One region of the Bacillus sp. TL12 genome, then DNA from elsewhere that is predicted to be linked to it. Evidence: predicted binding sites of a transcription regulator. Region 1 holds the regulator's gene; the other holds the start of a gene.
What was found. The regulator Rex, encoded in region 1, represses fermentation and respiration genes when NADH is low (regulators of the CRP and FNR family bind a similar motif). The targets are predictions, from matches to a motif close to TTGTGAAATATTTCACAA.

Region 1 (7,848 bases):
CTCGTATATAAATATTTTCACCAATTTGGCAAAAAGCATTACCAATATAATAAAAAAAGCCAGTCCTCCGCCCTCAGTCTCATAACAAAGAAAAGGCAGGGGTCTGACTTTATAAAGATAGTATTCCGCTCTTTATAAATATAAGACGCACTGCCTTCATAGTCAGGTTGTTTACGGTAACCCGGTAGAGACTCTCAAACCATATCATTGAGGATATATGAAGGATTGTTTTATATTATCTTCCTAGATTCTAACAATGAAGTATCGATATGGTCAAGAGAGAAAGCGACAAAATTCTACAGAAATTATTTTCCTTGTACAATAAAACTTTTCTTCACTATAAATATAGAGGTTTCATATACATCCACTTCTATATAAATACAGATTGAAAAACTAACACAAAACCATTCCTTTTAGATGGAAGAGAGGATCCGTTCACGAGTAGAAGCGGTCAGTACCTGTTTTAGCGCTATGCCACGTAAAAACAGAAAGAGAAAACGAGTGGAGATCTTCTTTTGTTTTCATAACCGCGACTTACTTCTAGATTGAAAAATTCAAATGGATATATAAATGAAAAAACAAAAAAAACATCCACCTCTATATAGAGATGGATGTTCCGCCAGCGGATGAAATTACATCATGCCGCCCATACCGCCCATGCCCATGCCGCCCATGTCAGGCATTGCTGGTGCATTTGGTTCTGGTTTGTCAGCAACTACAGCTTCAGTTGTTAAGAACATAGCTGCAACAGATGCTGCGTTTTGAAGTGCAGAACGAGTTACTTTTGCTGGGTCTACGATACCAGACTCAAGCATGTTTACCCATTCGCCAGTAGCTGCGTTGAAACCAACGCCTACTTTTTCGCCTTTTAGACGTTCTACAACTACAGATCCTTCTAGACCAGCATTGATTGCGATTTGGCGAACTGGCTCTTCTAATGCACGAAGTACAATGTTGATACCTGTTGCTTCGTCACCTTCAGCTGAAATAGAAGCTACTTTAGTGTATACGTTCATAAGTGAAGTACCGCCACCTGCAACAATACCTTCTTCTACTGCTGCACGAGTTGAGTTAAGTGCATCTTCAATGCGAAGTTTGCGTTCTTTTAACTCAGTTTCAGTTGCTGCACCTACTTTAATTACCGCTACGCCGCCTGCAAGTTTAGCAAGACGCTCTTGTAATTTTTCACGATCGAATTCAGAAGTAGTGTCTTCTAATTGCGCACGGATTTGACCGATGCGAGCTTCGATTTGTTCAGTGCTTCCTACACCTTCAACTACAGTTGTGTTTTCTTTTGTTACAACAACTTTACCAGCGCGTCCTAAAGATGCAACTGTAGCAGATTTCAAGTCACGACCTAGTTCTTCAGTGATTACTTCGCCACCAGTTAAGATTGCGATATCTTCAAGCATTGCTTTACGACGGTCACCAAATCCAGGAGCTTTAACAGCTACTACATTGAATGTACCACGAAGTTTGTTTACTACTAATGTAGCTAACGCTTCGCCTTCTACATCTTCTGCAATGATAAGAAGTGGTTTACCTTGTTGTACCACTTGCTCTAACACTGGTAAGATTTCTTGAATGTTAGAAATCTTTTTGTCAGTGATTAAGATGTATGGGTTATCAAGGACTGCTTCCATTTTGTCAGAATCAGTAATCATGTAAGGAGATGCATATCCACGATCAAATTGCATACCTTCTACTACATCTAATTCTGTTGTGAAGCCTTTAGATTCTTCTAAAGTAATAACGCCGTCGTTACCAACGCGCTCCATTGCCTCAGCAATTAGTTTACCTACTTCTTCGTCAGCAGCAGAGATAGCAGCTACTTGCGCGATAGAAGATTTACCTTCGATTGGTTTAGAAATCGTTTTTAATTCTTCTACTGCCGCAACAACAGCTTTTTCGATACCTTTACGAAGGCCCATTGGGTTCGCACCAGCTGTTACGTTTTTTAAACCTTCACGAATCATAGCTTGTGCTAATACAGTTGCAGTTGTTGTTCCGTCACCAGCTACGTCATTGGTTTTGCTAGCAACTTCTGCTACTAATTTTGCACCCATGTTTTCGAATGCATCTTCTAATTCGATTTCTTTCGCGATTGTTACACCATCATTTGTAATAAGTGGTGAACCGAATTTTTTCTCAAGTACAACGTTGCGACCTTTTGGTCCAAGTGTTACTTTTACTGCGTTTGCAAGAGTGTCGACACCACGAAGCATCGAACGACGTGCTTCTTCACTAAATTTAATATCTTTTGCCATAATAATTGACCCCCTTGGATTTTTAAAATGTATATAATTAACCGATAACTGCTAAAATGTCACTTTCACGTAAAATCAAGTAGTCTGTACCTTCATATTTCACTTCAGTACCTGCATATTTTGAGAAGATGATAAGATCACCTGCTGCTACCTCTAAAGCAACACGCTCACCATTTTCAAGCACTCGACCAGTACCTACTGCAATAACTTTACCCTCTTGTGGTTTTTCTTTTGCAGTGTCTGGTAATACAATACCACTTGCTGTTTTTTCTTCTGCTTGAACAAGCTCAATTACAACGCGATCACCTAATGGCTTTAGCATGAACAATAACCTCCTCATTTTCCTATGTAAATTTTCTTTATTAGCACTCAAAGACCACGAGTGCTAACACACTTATAATAATAAATAATCTAATTTTCTTTTGCAAGTAAAAAAATCATAATTTTTTCGCAAATTACTAGATAAACTTTTTCTATACGCCTTTCTAAAAAATAATTCTCCCTTATAACCATTATTAAGAAGGCACGCGATATATGAATCGGCTTTTCCACTTATCGTATGTTACAATATGAAAGATGCCATAAGTTATTTTCTCTATAGGCACTGCTTTTTCCTGTTATCTATTTCATTTTCAAATAAAGATTTACAAAAAAATCATAATCCAAACGGTTATTACGTATCCCACAGCGGGATGTTTACATGTTATCTCGCCTTATCTCATAAACTAGAGTTAGAAAGGATGGTTAACCCATTTGAAAAAACAATATTGGTGGATTATAGTTACATATATTCTGATGCAACTATCGGGAATTGTTGGAATATGGCTCCTTTTCAAAACAGGGCTATATGATAATATGGCAGTTTCACGAGAGCAAAAAATGCAAATCATGGCTGGTCACTGGTCAATCATCAGCTTTTTCATTGCATTATGTATTATACTTTGGCTACTTAGAACCGATATTCGCGATAGACATTTAGATACGAAGCGAGCTAGTGTTCCTGCGACAATCGGCTGGATTTTTATTGGTTTCTTTTTAGCTATGTTTGCTCAAATACTTGCAGCTAATATTGAAATGCGATTATTAGGGATTAATCCTGGTTCTCAAAACACACAAGATTTGATGGAAATAGCAAGAGCTACTCCATGGTTTCTTATTGTTATATCAATCATTGGCCCTATTTTAGAAGAGATTGTCTTTAGAAAAATTTTATTTGGAACTCTCTATAAAAGATTTAATTTCTTTATCGCGGCAATTATTAGTTCGCTTGTTTTCGCAGCAATTCACTTTGATTTTACACACTTGTTAGTATACACTTCCATGGGACTTGTTTTCGCTTTTCTATATGTGAAAACAAAACGAATCATCGTTCCTATTATGGCTCACGTTGCCATGAATACATTAGTCGCAATAACTCAAGTACTAGTAAGTAACGAACAAATACAAGAAATGATTAAACAAGCAGAAAAAATGCAAGGATTTATCGGAGGATTTTAAATATGAGGAACTCACCATTGTTCATGGCAGCACTGTATTTCCTTCTTGGATGTGTCTTCACACGTTTCGCAATTACGAACGTTACAGATACAATTTGGAACTTTGGGACACTGCTGTTTGCTGCTATGGCAACAATTGATTTTAATTTGGCACTTCGACTTATCTTAGTCAAATTTACAAAGAAAAAGCAACAATAAAACGCAGAGGGATTTCCTCTGCGTTTTATTGTGGATAATTTTTCAAAAAATAAACGAGTGTTTGTAATTCTACAGCTAAATCAATATGATGAATTCTTATATTTTCTGACACATTTAATCGCGCCGGTGTAAAATTTAAAATTCCGTGTACATTTGTTTCAGCCAATCGATCTGCTACAGCTTGTGCAACGGTAGCAGGTACTGTTAATATTGCCACTTGTATCTCATTTGTTAAACGATCTTCTAATTCATCCAAATGATATACAGGAATTCCTCCGATTTCTTTTCCAACTTTCTCTTCATTAACATCAAATGCCATTTCAATCTTTGTATTATTATTTTTAGTGAAATTATAATGTAAGAAAGCGGTCCCTAAATTACCCACTCCAATAAGTGCTACACGTGTTATATCATCTTGATCAAGCGTTTCTCGAAAGAACGATAATAAATAATTTACATTATATCCATAGCCCTTTTTCCCTAACGCTCCAAAATATGAAAAATCTCTCCGAATTGTTGCTGAGTCTACCTTTACAGCTTCACTCAATTCTGCCGATGAAACACGTTGCTTACCAGAAAGAGATAAGTTTTGGATAAATCGATAGTATAGAGGCAATCGTTTGGCAGTGGCCTGTGGAATCTTTTGCTGATCCATGTAACCTCTCCTCTCTTCCTATCTTTGTTCACAGATTTAAAACAAATACATAAGTTTAGCACTTATGACTTTCCTTGTATAATAGAGAGAAGACTTCTCTCTTTATTTTAAACTATACACTATTTTTAGTATGATTGAGAAATATAAACATGGCAAAGTTAAGAAATTATTTGAGGTGAAAACATTGATTTTATTACAAGTGAATGGGCTTTCAAAATTATACGGTGCTGAAACAATTCTTGCAAACATTAAATTGGAAGTTCAAACAAGAGATCGTATTGCACTAGTTGGTCGAAATGGTGCTGGAAAATCTACATTATTAAAAATAATTGCTGGTGAACTATCTCACGATGGCGGAGAAATTATAAAACCAAAGGATGTCTCTATCGGATATTTAGCCCAAAATACTGGCTTAGAAACAACCTTAACAATTTGGGATGAAATGCTTACTGTCTTTTCTCACCTGCAACAAATGGAAAAGAAACTTCGAAGGCTAGAGCACGAAATGGGGCAGGAAGAGAACTTTTCAAATACTGCTACGTACGAGAAATTACTCGCTGATTATGATCAACTACAGTTAGACTACAAAGATCAAGGCGGTTACCAATATGAAGCAGATATTCGCTCCATTTTAAGTGGACTTGGTTTTCCAGTGGAAACACACCAAACAACAATTTCTACGTTAAGTGGCGGACAGAAAACAAGACTTGCTCTTGGGAAGTTACTGCTTACAAAACCAGACTTACTCATCTTGGACGAGCCAACAAACCACTTAGATATTGATACATTAACATGGCTTGAACAATATTTACAAGGCTATCCTGGCGCTATTTTAATCGTGTCCCACGATCGCTACTTTTTAGATAAACTTGTTACACAAGTATATGAAATTTCTAATAAAGAAAGCAGACGATATGTTGGTAACTACAGTAAATATTTAGATTTAAAAGCTGCACTATATGAGCAAGAAATGAAACGTTATGAGAAACAACAAGAGGAAATTGCGAAACTTGAAGACTTCGTCCAAAAAAATATTGCCCGTGCGTCTACAACAAAACGTGCACAAAGTCGTCAAAAGCAGTTAGACAGAATGGAATTACTAACTCGGCCATTAGGTGACTCTAAATCTGCATCCTTCCACTTTGATATCGAAAAACAAAGCGGAAACGACGTATTACAAGTAAAAGATGTTTCTATCGGATATGACAAAGAACCAATCATTGAACATGTAAACATGCGCTTAACCCGTGGTGATAGCGTTGCATTAGTCGGTCCAAATGGTATTGGAAAATCTACATTATTAAAATCAATTGTGAATAAATTAAACACACTAAGCGGTGAAGTTTCTTTCGGTTCAAATGTATCTATTGGATATTATGATCAAGAACAAGCAAACTTAACATCATCTAAGCGTGTTTTAAATGAATTATGGGATGATTATCCGCTAGAGCCGGAAAAAGAAATTCGTACGATACTCGGTAACTTTTTATTCACAGGGGATGATGTATTAAAGCCTGTATCTTCTCTAAGTGGTGGTCAAAAAGCTCGATTAGCTCTAGCGAAATTAATGATGCAAAAATCAAACCTACTCATTCTCGATGAGCCAACAAACCACCTTGATTTAAATAGTAAGGAAATTCTAGAGAATGCCTTAATTGATTATCCAGGAACTCTTTTATTCGTTTCGCATGATCGCTATTTTATTAACCGTGTCACAACTACAGTTGTTGAGTTATCGACAGCTGGTGCACAAGAATATTTAGGTGATTATGACTACTATATTGAAAAGAAAAATGAAATGATTGAACGTGCTGAGTTTGAAAAACAAGAAGAAGATGCACCAGTCCAAAAAACTATTGCTCAAGAGAAATTAAATTATCTTGAAGAAAAAGAGCGTAAAAAACAGGAGCGTCAGCGTGCCCGAAAAATTGAAGAAATCGAACAAAACATTGTAACGTTGGAAGAGGAAATTGCAAAATTAGAAGAGGAACTATGCCTTCCTGAAGTATACGCTGATTATGAAAGAGCTAGTGAAATTACAACAGCAAAGCAAACAAAACAAGAACAATTAGAGAAGTTTATGGCTGAATGGGAAGAATTACACGTATAATCCCTATATATTCATAGGTCGAAAACAAGGTAGTTGAAAGCCATTCAACTACCTTGTTTATTTTTCAATACAAATAGTCAAAGGTCTGACCTCAACACTATTATCCACAACCTTATACACATATCCACCTTTATTATATAAACACAAAAATAACTTTTCCACATTATCAACAAACCAGAAAAAAGTTATACACATTTAATACTCACAATAAAACCCATATTATCAACAGATAATATGGGTTTTATCCACAGGTTGTGGTTAATTATGTGTATAACTATGCTTCAATATCTAATCCTGGATTTGCATTTAAAGCCAATGTTGCACGTTTTCCTTGTTCATATGCAATTGTGCCCGCTGCTGCAATCATCGCTGCATTATCTGTGCACAAGGATAACGGTGGAATAATAAGCTCAATTTCTTCTTTTTTTGCAAACTCTTCCTCTAAACGTGCACGAAGTCCTTTGTTTGCTGCAACACCACCAGCAAGCAATACTTGTTTTACATCATACGCTTCTGCTGCACGCGCTGCTTTCGTCACAAGTACATCTATTACGCTCGCTTGGAAGCTAGCTGCTAAATCTTCTGGCGCAATTTCTTCACCACGTTGTTTTGCGTTATGCACAGTGTTGATAACTGCTGATTTCAATCCACTAAAGCTGAAGTCATACGAATCCGGCTCTAGCCATGCACGAGGTAAATCAATTGTCGGCTTTCCTTCATGGGCAAGACGATCAATATGAGGCCCCCCTGGATAAGGCATCGATAATGTACGTGCAACCTTATCATATGCTTCTCCTGCTGCATCATCTCTCGTTTCACCAATCACTTCAAATGAACCATGTTCCTTCATATACACAAGCTCTGTATGTCCTCCAGACACAACAAGTGATAATAATGGGAATTGTAGTTCTTTCACTAAACGATTCGCGTAAATATGCCCAGCTATATGATGAACGCCAACAAGAGGAATATTATGTGCAAATGCAATTGCTTTCGCTGCATTTACACCAATTAAAAGTGCTCCTACTAAACCCGGTCCTTCCGTCACAGCAATTGCATCAATATCTTCAAATGTAATGTTCGCTTGTTTTAACGCTTCTTCTAGTACAACTGTAATTTGTT
Region 2 (7,848 bases), on a different contig from region 1:
AAATGACAAAGTTTGTTCGTAAGCAACTTCGGGAAAAATTTATGGATGCTGAAATTGGGGTAACGGGGTGTAACTTCGCAGTTGCAAATACAGGTTCCCTTTGTTTAGTAACAAACGAAGGAAATGCTGACCTTGTTATGTCGATTCCAAAAACACAAATTGCAGTAATGGGTATGGAACGTATGGTTCCAACGATGGAAGAATTAGATGTTCTTGTTGGTTTACTGTGCCGCAGTGCGGTTGGACAAAAACTAACAAGTTATGTAACAGTAGCAGGACCAATTCAAGAAGAGGAGGTAGATGGACCAGAAGAATTCCATTTAGTTGTCGTAGATAATGGACGTTCTCAAATTCTTGGATCTGAATTCCGCCAAGTCTTACAATGTATTCGCTGTGCAGCTTGTGTAAACGTATGTCCTGTATATCGTCATGTAGGTGGACATTCTTACGGTTCTATTTATTCAGGACCAATTGGTGCTGTATTAACACCGCTTTTAGGTGGATACGATGATTATAAAGAATTGCCATATGCATCTAGTTTGTGCGGAGCATGTACAGAAGCTTGTCCGGTAAAAATTCCATTACATGATTTATTATTAAAACATCGTCAAGTTATTGTTGAACAAGAGGGGCGCGCACCTCTTGCTGAGAAATTAGCAATGAAGATGTTTAGTATGGGGGCTTCTTCAGCGGCGTTATATAAAATGGGATCGAAAATGGCTCCGGCAGCAATGAGCCCATTTACGTCTGGTAATCGTGTAACGAAAGGTGTAGGACCGCTGAAAAACTGGACGGATATTCGTGAGTTCCCGGCTCCAAGTAAGGAAAGGTTCCGTGATTGGTATAAAGATCATAAGAAAGGCGGGGACAAGTGATGACAGGGACAATTCAAAACCGTGATTCTTTTTTAGAGAACATTGCCAAAGAACTTGGGCGTGCACGTAAAACAGAGGGAGTCCAGCGTCCAGCGTGGAAAAATAATGTCAACGTAGAAACGCTGAAAGATTATTCAGAGGAAGAATTGTTAGAAGTATTCAAAAAGCAGTGTACAAACATTCATACGACTGTAATTGAAACGACAAAGGATGAACTGAGTGCAGTAATGCAAAAAGTAATTATTGAAAACGGTGGCGGCCCAATATTATTATCGGAGGATGACCGCTTTGCTACGTATGGTTTGAATTCTTTATTTTCTACAGAGCTTCCAGGCCAAAATGTTGAAGTGAACATTTGGAATCCAGAGAAAAAAGAAGAGAACATTCGCTTAGCTGAAAAAGCGAATATCGGTATTGCCTTTAGTGATTACACATTAGCAGAATCTGGTACCATTGTTGTGCAAAGTCATAAAGGACAAGGCCGTTCTTTACATTTCTTACCTACGGTTTATTTTGCAATCATCCCGCGTGAAACAATCATCCCGCGTATTACACAAGCAGTTCAGGATATGAACACGCGTGTAGAGAATGGAGAAGCAGTAGCATCTTGTATTAATTTCATTACGGGACCAAGTAACTCAGCTGATATTGAAATGAATCTTGTTGTAGGTGTACATGGACCATTAAAAGCATATTATTTTGTAGTGTAAAATGGAGAAAAGCAGGCTAAGAAATAGCCTGCTTTTTTATTAGAACAAAGATAATGCGAAATGGAAGTAACGCACTCTTTTTGTTATATTTTTGGGGAAAGGAGAGGATGGTATGACATTTTATTTATATGCTTTTTTAATAGGAACGGTGCTTGGTTCTTTTTATACGGTTGTAGCAGTACGTATTCCAATGAGACAATCTATTATTGTTCCGCGTTCTTATTGTCATGGCTGTCACCATACGTTAAGCCCGAAAGAACTTATTCCAATTGTTTCGTTTTGTTTGCAAAGAGGTCGCTGCATTCACTGTAAAATGAAAATACCTTTTATTTACACATTGTTTGAGATGATAACAGGGGTAGCATTTCTTTTTTTTGCGTGTATGATGGGAATGGAAAAAGAGCTTCTTTTTATATGGACGTTACTTTCTTTACTTATTATTATTACAATGACAGATTTGTTCTATATGTTAATTCCAGATGTGATTTTATTTTCTTTCGCTTGTTTATTTATGATAGAGATTATTTTTATCCCTCTTGTTCCTTGGTGGGATAGCTTGATAGGTGGAGGAACGATATTTATTGTATTATATCTCGTTCAAATCATATTTCCGGATGGACTTGGAGGAGGCGATGTGAAATTACTTTCACTACTTGGGTTTATAATAGGAGCGAAAGCAATTTTTATTGTGCTTTGTTTTGCTTCTAGCACGAGTCTTTGTTTTTTCGGAATGGCTATTTTATTAAGACGGATGAATCGAAAACAAGCTTTACCATTTGGACCGTTTATTGCACTTGGAACAGTCTGTTATTTGGCTATAGTATATTTGGAGTAAAAGGAGAGGTAGAGGATCAAAGGCCTTGTCCATTCGGTTATGTTTTAGTAACAACGGTGGAAGAGGCTATCAAAATTGTTAGAGACCATGATGTGAGTATCCTATCTCTTGACTATAATATGGGATGGCGTCAAAAAAATGGTTTGGATTTTTTAGAAATTTTTTGTACAGAAGGTCTATACGCAAAGGAAATTCATTTACATACAAACGATTCAATTGGTATGCAGTATATGTTGGACCGGATAAAGTGAAACTTTAATCAGTGGGGGTTTTCCTCATCCCCCACTGATTATTAGTTGAACCAATCGGGCCTTTACGGGCAGTTTATCTCCCACCTAACTTCTTTGCTCCCGCCGAATTTTGAGGTGGGAGTATTACTGCTCGTTAGTGCGGGATAAATAAGGGGAAAGAAGTGAGCGAGATTTCTTCAAATATACAGGTGAAATGTACTGGAAGTTAAAAAGCTCCAAGGGGTCCTTGGAACTTTTTTAGTGCTTCATATGTGCTTGTAAAGGTATAATTTCTTCTTGTTGAATTGCTTCTAAGTTATCTTCTGCCGCTTTAGGCTCTGGATTTTTTATAATTAAATAATGATACACCATACCAACGAATACGGATCCACCAATAATGTTCCCAATTGTAACCGGAATTAAGTTATGAATAGCACCGGCGAAAGAGATTGTATCAGGGTGTGGTGATATTAAAGATAATGCAAATAGTGATAAGTTTGCAATGCTATGTTCATAACCAGATAAGAAGAAAGTGAAGACAAGAAACATCATCATAAGTATTTTTGCTGTATCTCCTTTTACTTGAGAGGGAAGGAAACATGCAAGGCACACAAGCCAGTTACATAAAATCGCTTTGAAAAATAATTGCATTGTAGGTGTTCCCATTTTTCCTTCAACGACTGTATTCATTAAGTGTTCATGATCAATTGCTTCAAAAATACCAGTTGCATAAAATAGTAATGCGAAAAATACTGCACCTGCTAAATTACCTGCATAACAAGCACCCCAATTGCGAAGTGTATCGACAATTGTAGTTTCTTTTCGCAGAGTTGCGACTGTAAAATACATTGTATTCCCTGTAAATAATTCAGCTCCGCCATATATAATTAAGACAAGTGCAATTCCGAAAAACATAGAAGCTGCTAAATATGTTCCGGGTGAATTTGCGATATGAAAAAAGTTACCAAGTTTAAAACATAATACAATAATAAAGCCAATATAAATCCCAGCTAGTGCAGCACGAATGAAATATTGTATTGGATTTGCATCCAACATGTGTTTCTTCTTCTGTGCAAGCTGTACAACGTAAGCTAATCCTTGTTCTAGCATAAGTAATACGCTCCTTTAGTGCATTGTCTGTAAATACTCCTTATATGAATAAAGTACACGTATTTACTTCTCGTTTCAATAAGGTTGTTCAATATTTCACAAAAAGGACATACCTTCAAAATGAAAGCGTTAACAAATTGTATTATAATATTATATGCTTGAAAAAAGAGGGAAAGTAACACTCAATGGATCCTTTATCTATTTTTGAGGTCAATGAAAAAAGCGCTGTTGTTACAGCGCTTTTTCATCCAAATTCTTTTGTATAGTTTGGACACTTGTATCTTTTGAGAAGAACCAACCGCCAGCTGCAATTCCGATTAATACAGTCCAGAATATTAATTTCCATGTAGTAGACTCTGGGAAACTGTGTGGAATAACACCTAAAGCAGGGTGAGCTAATGTGTAAACAGCTAATTTAACACCAACCCAACCAACAATTAAGAAAGCAGCAGTTTCTAATCCTGGTTTACGTTTTAATAGTTGTACGAACGCAGTCGCAGCAAATCGCATAATAATTAATCCGATCATCCCACCTGCAAAAATAACTAGGAACTGTCCTGTATCAAGGCTACCAATTGTACCAAGACCTGTTTTTGGTAAAGTCATTGCTAATGCAACAGCCGCTAAAATAGAATCAACAGCAAACGCAATATCAGCAACTTCAACTTTAAATACTGTCCACCAAAAATTTTCTTGTTTCTTTTTTGATTCTTTCTCTGCAGCTTCCTCATGTGAATTCTTCTTAACGTATGTTTTGAATAAGTGGTTACCAGCGATAAACATTAAGTAAATCGCACCGATTGCCTGCACTTGCCATACGTCGACTAAGAAAGAAATCATAAACAATGATCCGAAGCGGAAGACGAAAGCTCCTGCTAAACCGTAAAATAGTGCTTTTTTTCGTTTTTCTTCTGGTAAATGTTTTACCATGATTGCAAGAACTAGCGCGTTATCAGCTGCTAAAATTCCTTCCAGTGCAACTAAAATTAATAATACCCAACCATACTCCAATAATAATGATACATCCATGTACATTCTCCTCTCATTTGTATAAATATTAAACAAGTGAAGAGGTTTCCCCACTGTTTAGTTTCCCCATACTCCAGCTTATCAACGGTGGGAGGAACTGGAAAAAATGCAAAAAAGACCTCTGCCGTTAATAGGCAAAGGTCTTGCTAGACATATGTAATGAAATGCCAACAAAGCCGGAAGAACTAGGTTCTACGTAATGACGACTTTGTTTCCAAGAATAAATTCTCGGACGCTACTCCCCTTTGGAGATATGCTATTATATTCTTATTATATGGATGATGTAAATGTTTGTCAACCTGTTAAAATGTCTTCGTTTGGATATTTTACCTTTCTTTGTTTTTTTCGTGCAAAAGAAAATGCTAATGTTAAAGGACCCATTTTTCCAAAAAACATCATAAATATAATAGTTAATTTCCCAATTATTGTGAGTTTTGGGGTAAGTCCCATACTGAGCCCAACAGTCCCAAATGCTGAAAATACTTCAAAGGCACTTAGTAAGAGGGGAACTTGTTCAGTGATACTTAAAATTAATATAGCGAAGAAAATAAATGAGATTGAAATGACTACAATGGCAAGTGACTTTACAATTAAACCATCTTTGATTGATTTTTTAAAGATGACAATATCATCTTTCTCTTGCAAAAATTTAAGTACCCCTAATAACATAATTAAAAAGGTTGTTAATTTAATGCCTCCGCCTGTTGAAGCACTACCAGCACCGATGAACATAAGTAACATCATTAGTAAAAGTGATGGTTTTGTTAATTGAGCCATATCAACAGTATTAAATCCAGCTGTGCGTGTGGAAACGGCTTGGAAATAGGCTGCGAGTCCTTCTTCAAATGGTGTAAAGCCTTTCATGGAAATGGGATTATGGAATTCGAATATAAAAATTAAAATTGTAGCAGCTATATTTACAATAAGAGTAGATGAGAGCATAAGTTTAGAGTGTAACGTAAGGTTCTTAAAGTTGCGTTTTCTCTTTATATCCACTACGACTGTGAAGCCAATTCCGCCTAAAATAATGAGAGACGAAATGACTACGTTGACGAGTATACTATGAGAATGTGACATCAAGTTATCAGTCCAAATAGAAAATCCAGCGTTGTTAAATGCTGAAATAGCATGAAAAAAACTATAATATAGTCCGCTGGAAACACCGTATTTGGGAATCCATTCAAAAGCAAGAAGGAGGGTAGCAAAACATTCAATGGTAAAAGAAAATAAAAATAATGATTTTGCGAGACGGATTACTCCGCCGATATTTGTTTGGTTTAATGCTTGCTGTAGTAAAATTCGATTTTGGAGACCGATTTTTCTTCCGAGCATAATCGCGATTAATACAGCGAAGCTCATAATCCCGAGGCCGCCAACTTGAATGAGTGTTAAAATGACGAGTTGGCCAAATAAGGTGAATACTTTTCCGGTGTCGACAACGCCGAGTCCTGTAACTGTACATGCAGAAACAGTTGTAAATAGAGCGTCTAGCCAAGAAATGGGTGTTGTAGTAGAGATAGGTAGTTTTAATAAACATGTTCCGATAATGGTTAATGTAATAAAAGATAATGTAAGTACACGAGGTGGACTCATTCTGATGTTAATCCGTTTCATAGTATACATCTGTCCTTTCGATTTGCTCTTTGTAGTATGTGAAGAAGGATGATAATGTATGTTGTCAAAAAGAAAGGAGGCAGAGTGTGTCTGCCTCCTGACGCCATTGTTATAGGATTATCCACGTAATTGCTGTTGTGCTAAGGAAACAAGACGTTTTGTTACTTCGCCACCGACAGATCCGTTAGAACGAGATGCTGTATTAGAACCTAAGCTTACACCGAACTCTTGAGCAATTTCATATTTAAATTGTTCCAATGCTTGCTCAGCACCAGGAACAAGTAATTTATTTGTTTTTACCATTTATAACACATCCTAATGTATATTCCAGTTTATTTTTTTTTATGAGCAGTGAAGAGGTGGGCTCACTGTATAAACTGGTATCGTTAGTGTATGTGTTATATGTTTGCTCATACACGGAAGTAATCGGTGAGATTAGAAGTTATTGGATACGAAAAAAGAGTAGCAAATTTGCTACTCTTTTTTCAGTATTGTTGCTGTCCCTTCGACAACTAGGTTATTCAATTGATTATATACATTTGTTTGCAACGTAATAATCTTTTTATCATCACGTTTTTTGATCACTTCTGCGACGACACGTAAAGTGTCACCAATTTTTACAGGTGCCCGAAATGATACATTTTGTGATAAATAAATTGTGTTTTTTCCTGGTAATTTTGTTCCAAGAACGGTAGAAATAAATCCTGAAACAAGCATACCGTGTGCAATTCTTTCTTTAAACATTGTGGTTTTTGCAAAAGAGTCTAGAATATGAATTGGATTTACATCCCCAGTCAGTTTTGCAAAAGTGATAATGTCTTCATTCGTAATCGTTGTTGTTAAGGATGCTTGATCGCCAACTTGAATCTCATCATAATGAAGCTCTTGAACAGACTGTGCTTCTTGAAATGGATTCATTTTTTCCTCCTTCTTTTCCATATCGAAAAATGTAAGCCATCTTGATGTAATAGGAGGAAGGAAGAGTTTAGTTTGTTCTGCGGTAAGCTGCCACATTTTTCTTACTTGATGGAAGTAAATAGATTTTTTGAGTTTTCCTCGAACTTTTGTACGAGTTCCAACTGCGTAGATTTGAATTCTTCCAAAAAACTTTCTAGTTGTTTTTGAACCTCGTTCCGTTGAAGTTGTTGTTGTTCAATGAATTGCTTTGTTGTTTCTTCAAACTGGCCACTCGTTTGTGTAAGAATTGTCAAAGATGTTTTTGTTGGAGACACAGTTAGTTGATGAATATGATTAGAAAGTTCATTCCATTTGTCTTGCCATTCGTTAATTTGTTCATTTAAGGAATTTCCTGTGAATTGCTTCACGTATTCTGTATATTGACTATTCAATTGAGTAGTGAATTGTTGTAGTTCTTTTTCGAGTTCATCTACCCCTGCTGTTAATTTATGCAAAGCATCTTGTTGTTGTTTTAATGTTTCTAAAGT

Region 2: the regulator Rex is predicted to act here: its motif matches at 3,845-3,862, upstream of LOK41_RS08225 (formate/nitrite transporter family protein).

The regions. Positions count from the first base shown of each region.
Region 1 is NZ_JAJJBY010000051.1:1,959-9,806, reverse strand. Features, by position in the region: purine riboswitch at 140-241, opposite strand; gene groL (chaperonin GroEL) at 633-2,267, opposite strand; gene groES (co-chaperone GroES) at 2,305-2,589, opposite strand; gene LOK41_RS25310 (CPBP family intramembrane glutamic endopeptidase) at 3,021-3,764, shown strand; gene LOK41_RS25305 (YdiK family protein) at 3,767-3,961, shown strand; gene LOK41_RS25300 (redox-sensing transcriptional repressor Rex) at 3,987-4,616, opposite strand; gene LOK41_RS25295 (ABC transporter ATP-binding protein) at 4,801-6,726, shown strand; gene tsaD (tRNA (adenosine(37)-N6)-threonylcarbamoyltransferase complex transferase subunit TsaD) at 7,001-7,848, opposite strand, start outside.
Region 2 is NZ_JAJJBY010000006.1:148,124-155,971, forward strand. Features, by position in the region: gene LOK41_RS08205 (LutB/LldF family L-lactate oxidation iron-sulfur protein) at 1-875, shown strand, start outside; gene LOK41_RS08210 (LutC/YkgG family protein) at 875-1,585, shown strand; gene LOK41_RS08215 (prepilin peptidase) at 1,671-2,420, shown strand; gene LOK41_RS08220 (cyclic-phosphate processing receiver domain-containing protein) at 2,408-2,671, shown strand; gene LOK41_RS08225 (formate/nitrite transporter family protein) at 2,909-3,760, opposite strand; gene LOK41_RS08230 (TerC family protein) at 3,992-4,789, opposite strand; gene LOK41_RS08235 (TrkH family potassium uptake protein) at 5,084-6,403, opposite strand; gene LOK41_RS08240 (alpha/beta-type small acid-soluble spore protein) at 6,521-6,706, opposite strand; gene LOK41_RS08245 (MaoC family dehydratase) at 6,878-7,321, opposite strand; gene phaP (polyhydroxyalkanoic acid inclusion protein PhaP) at 7,423-7,848, opposite strand, start outside.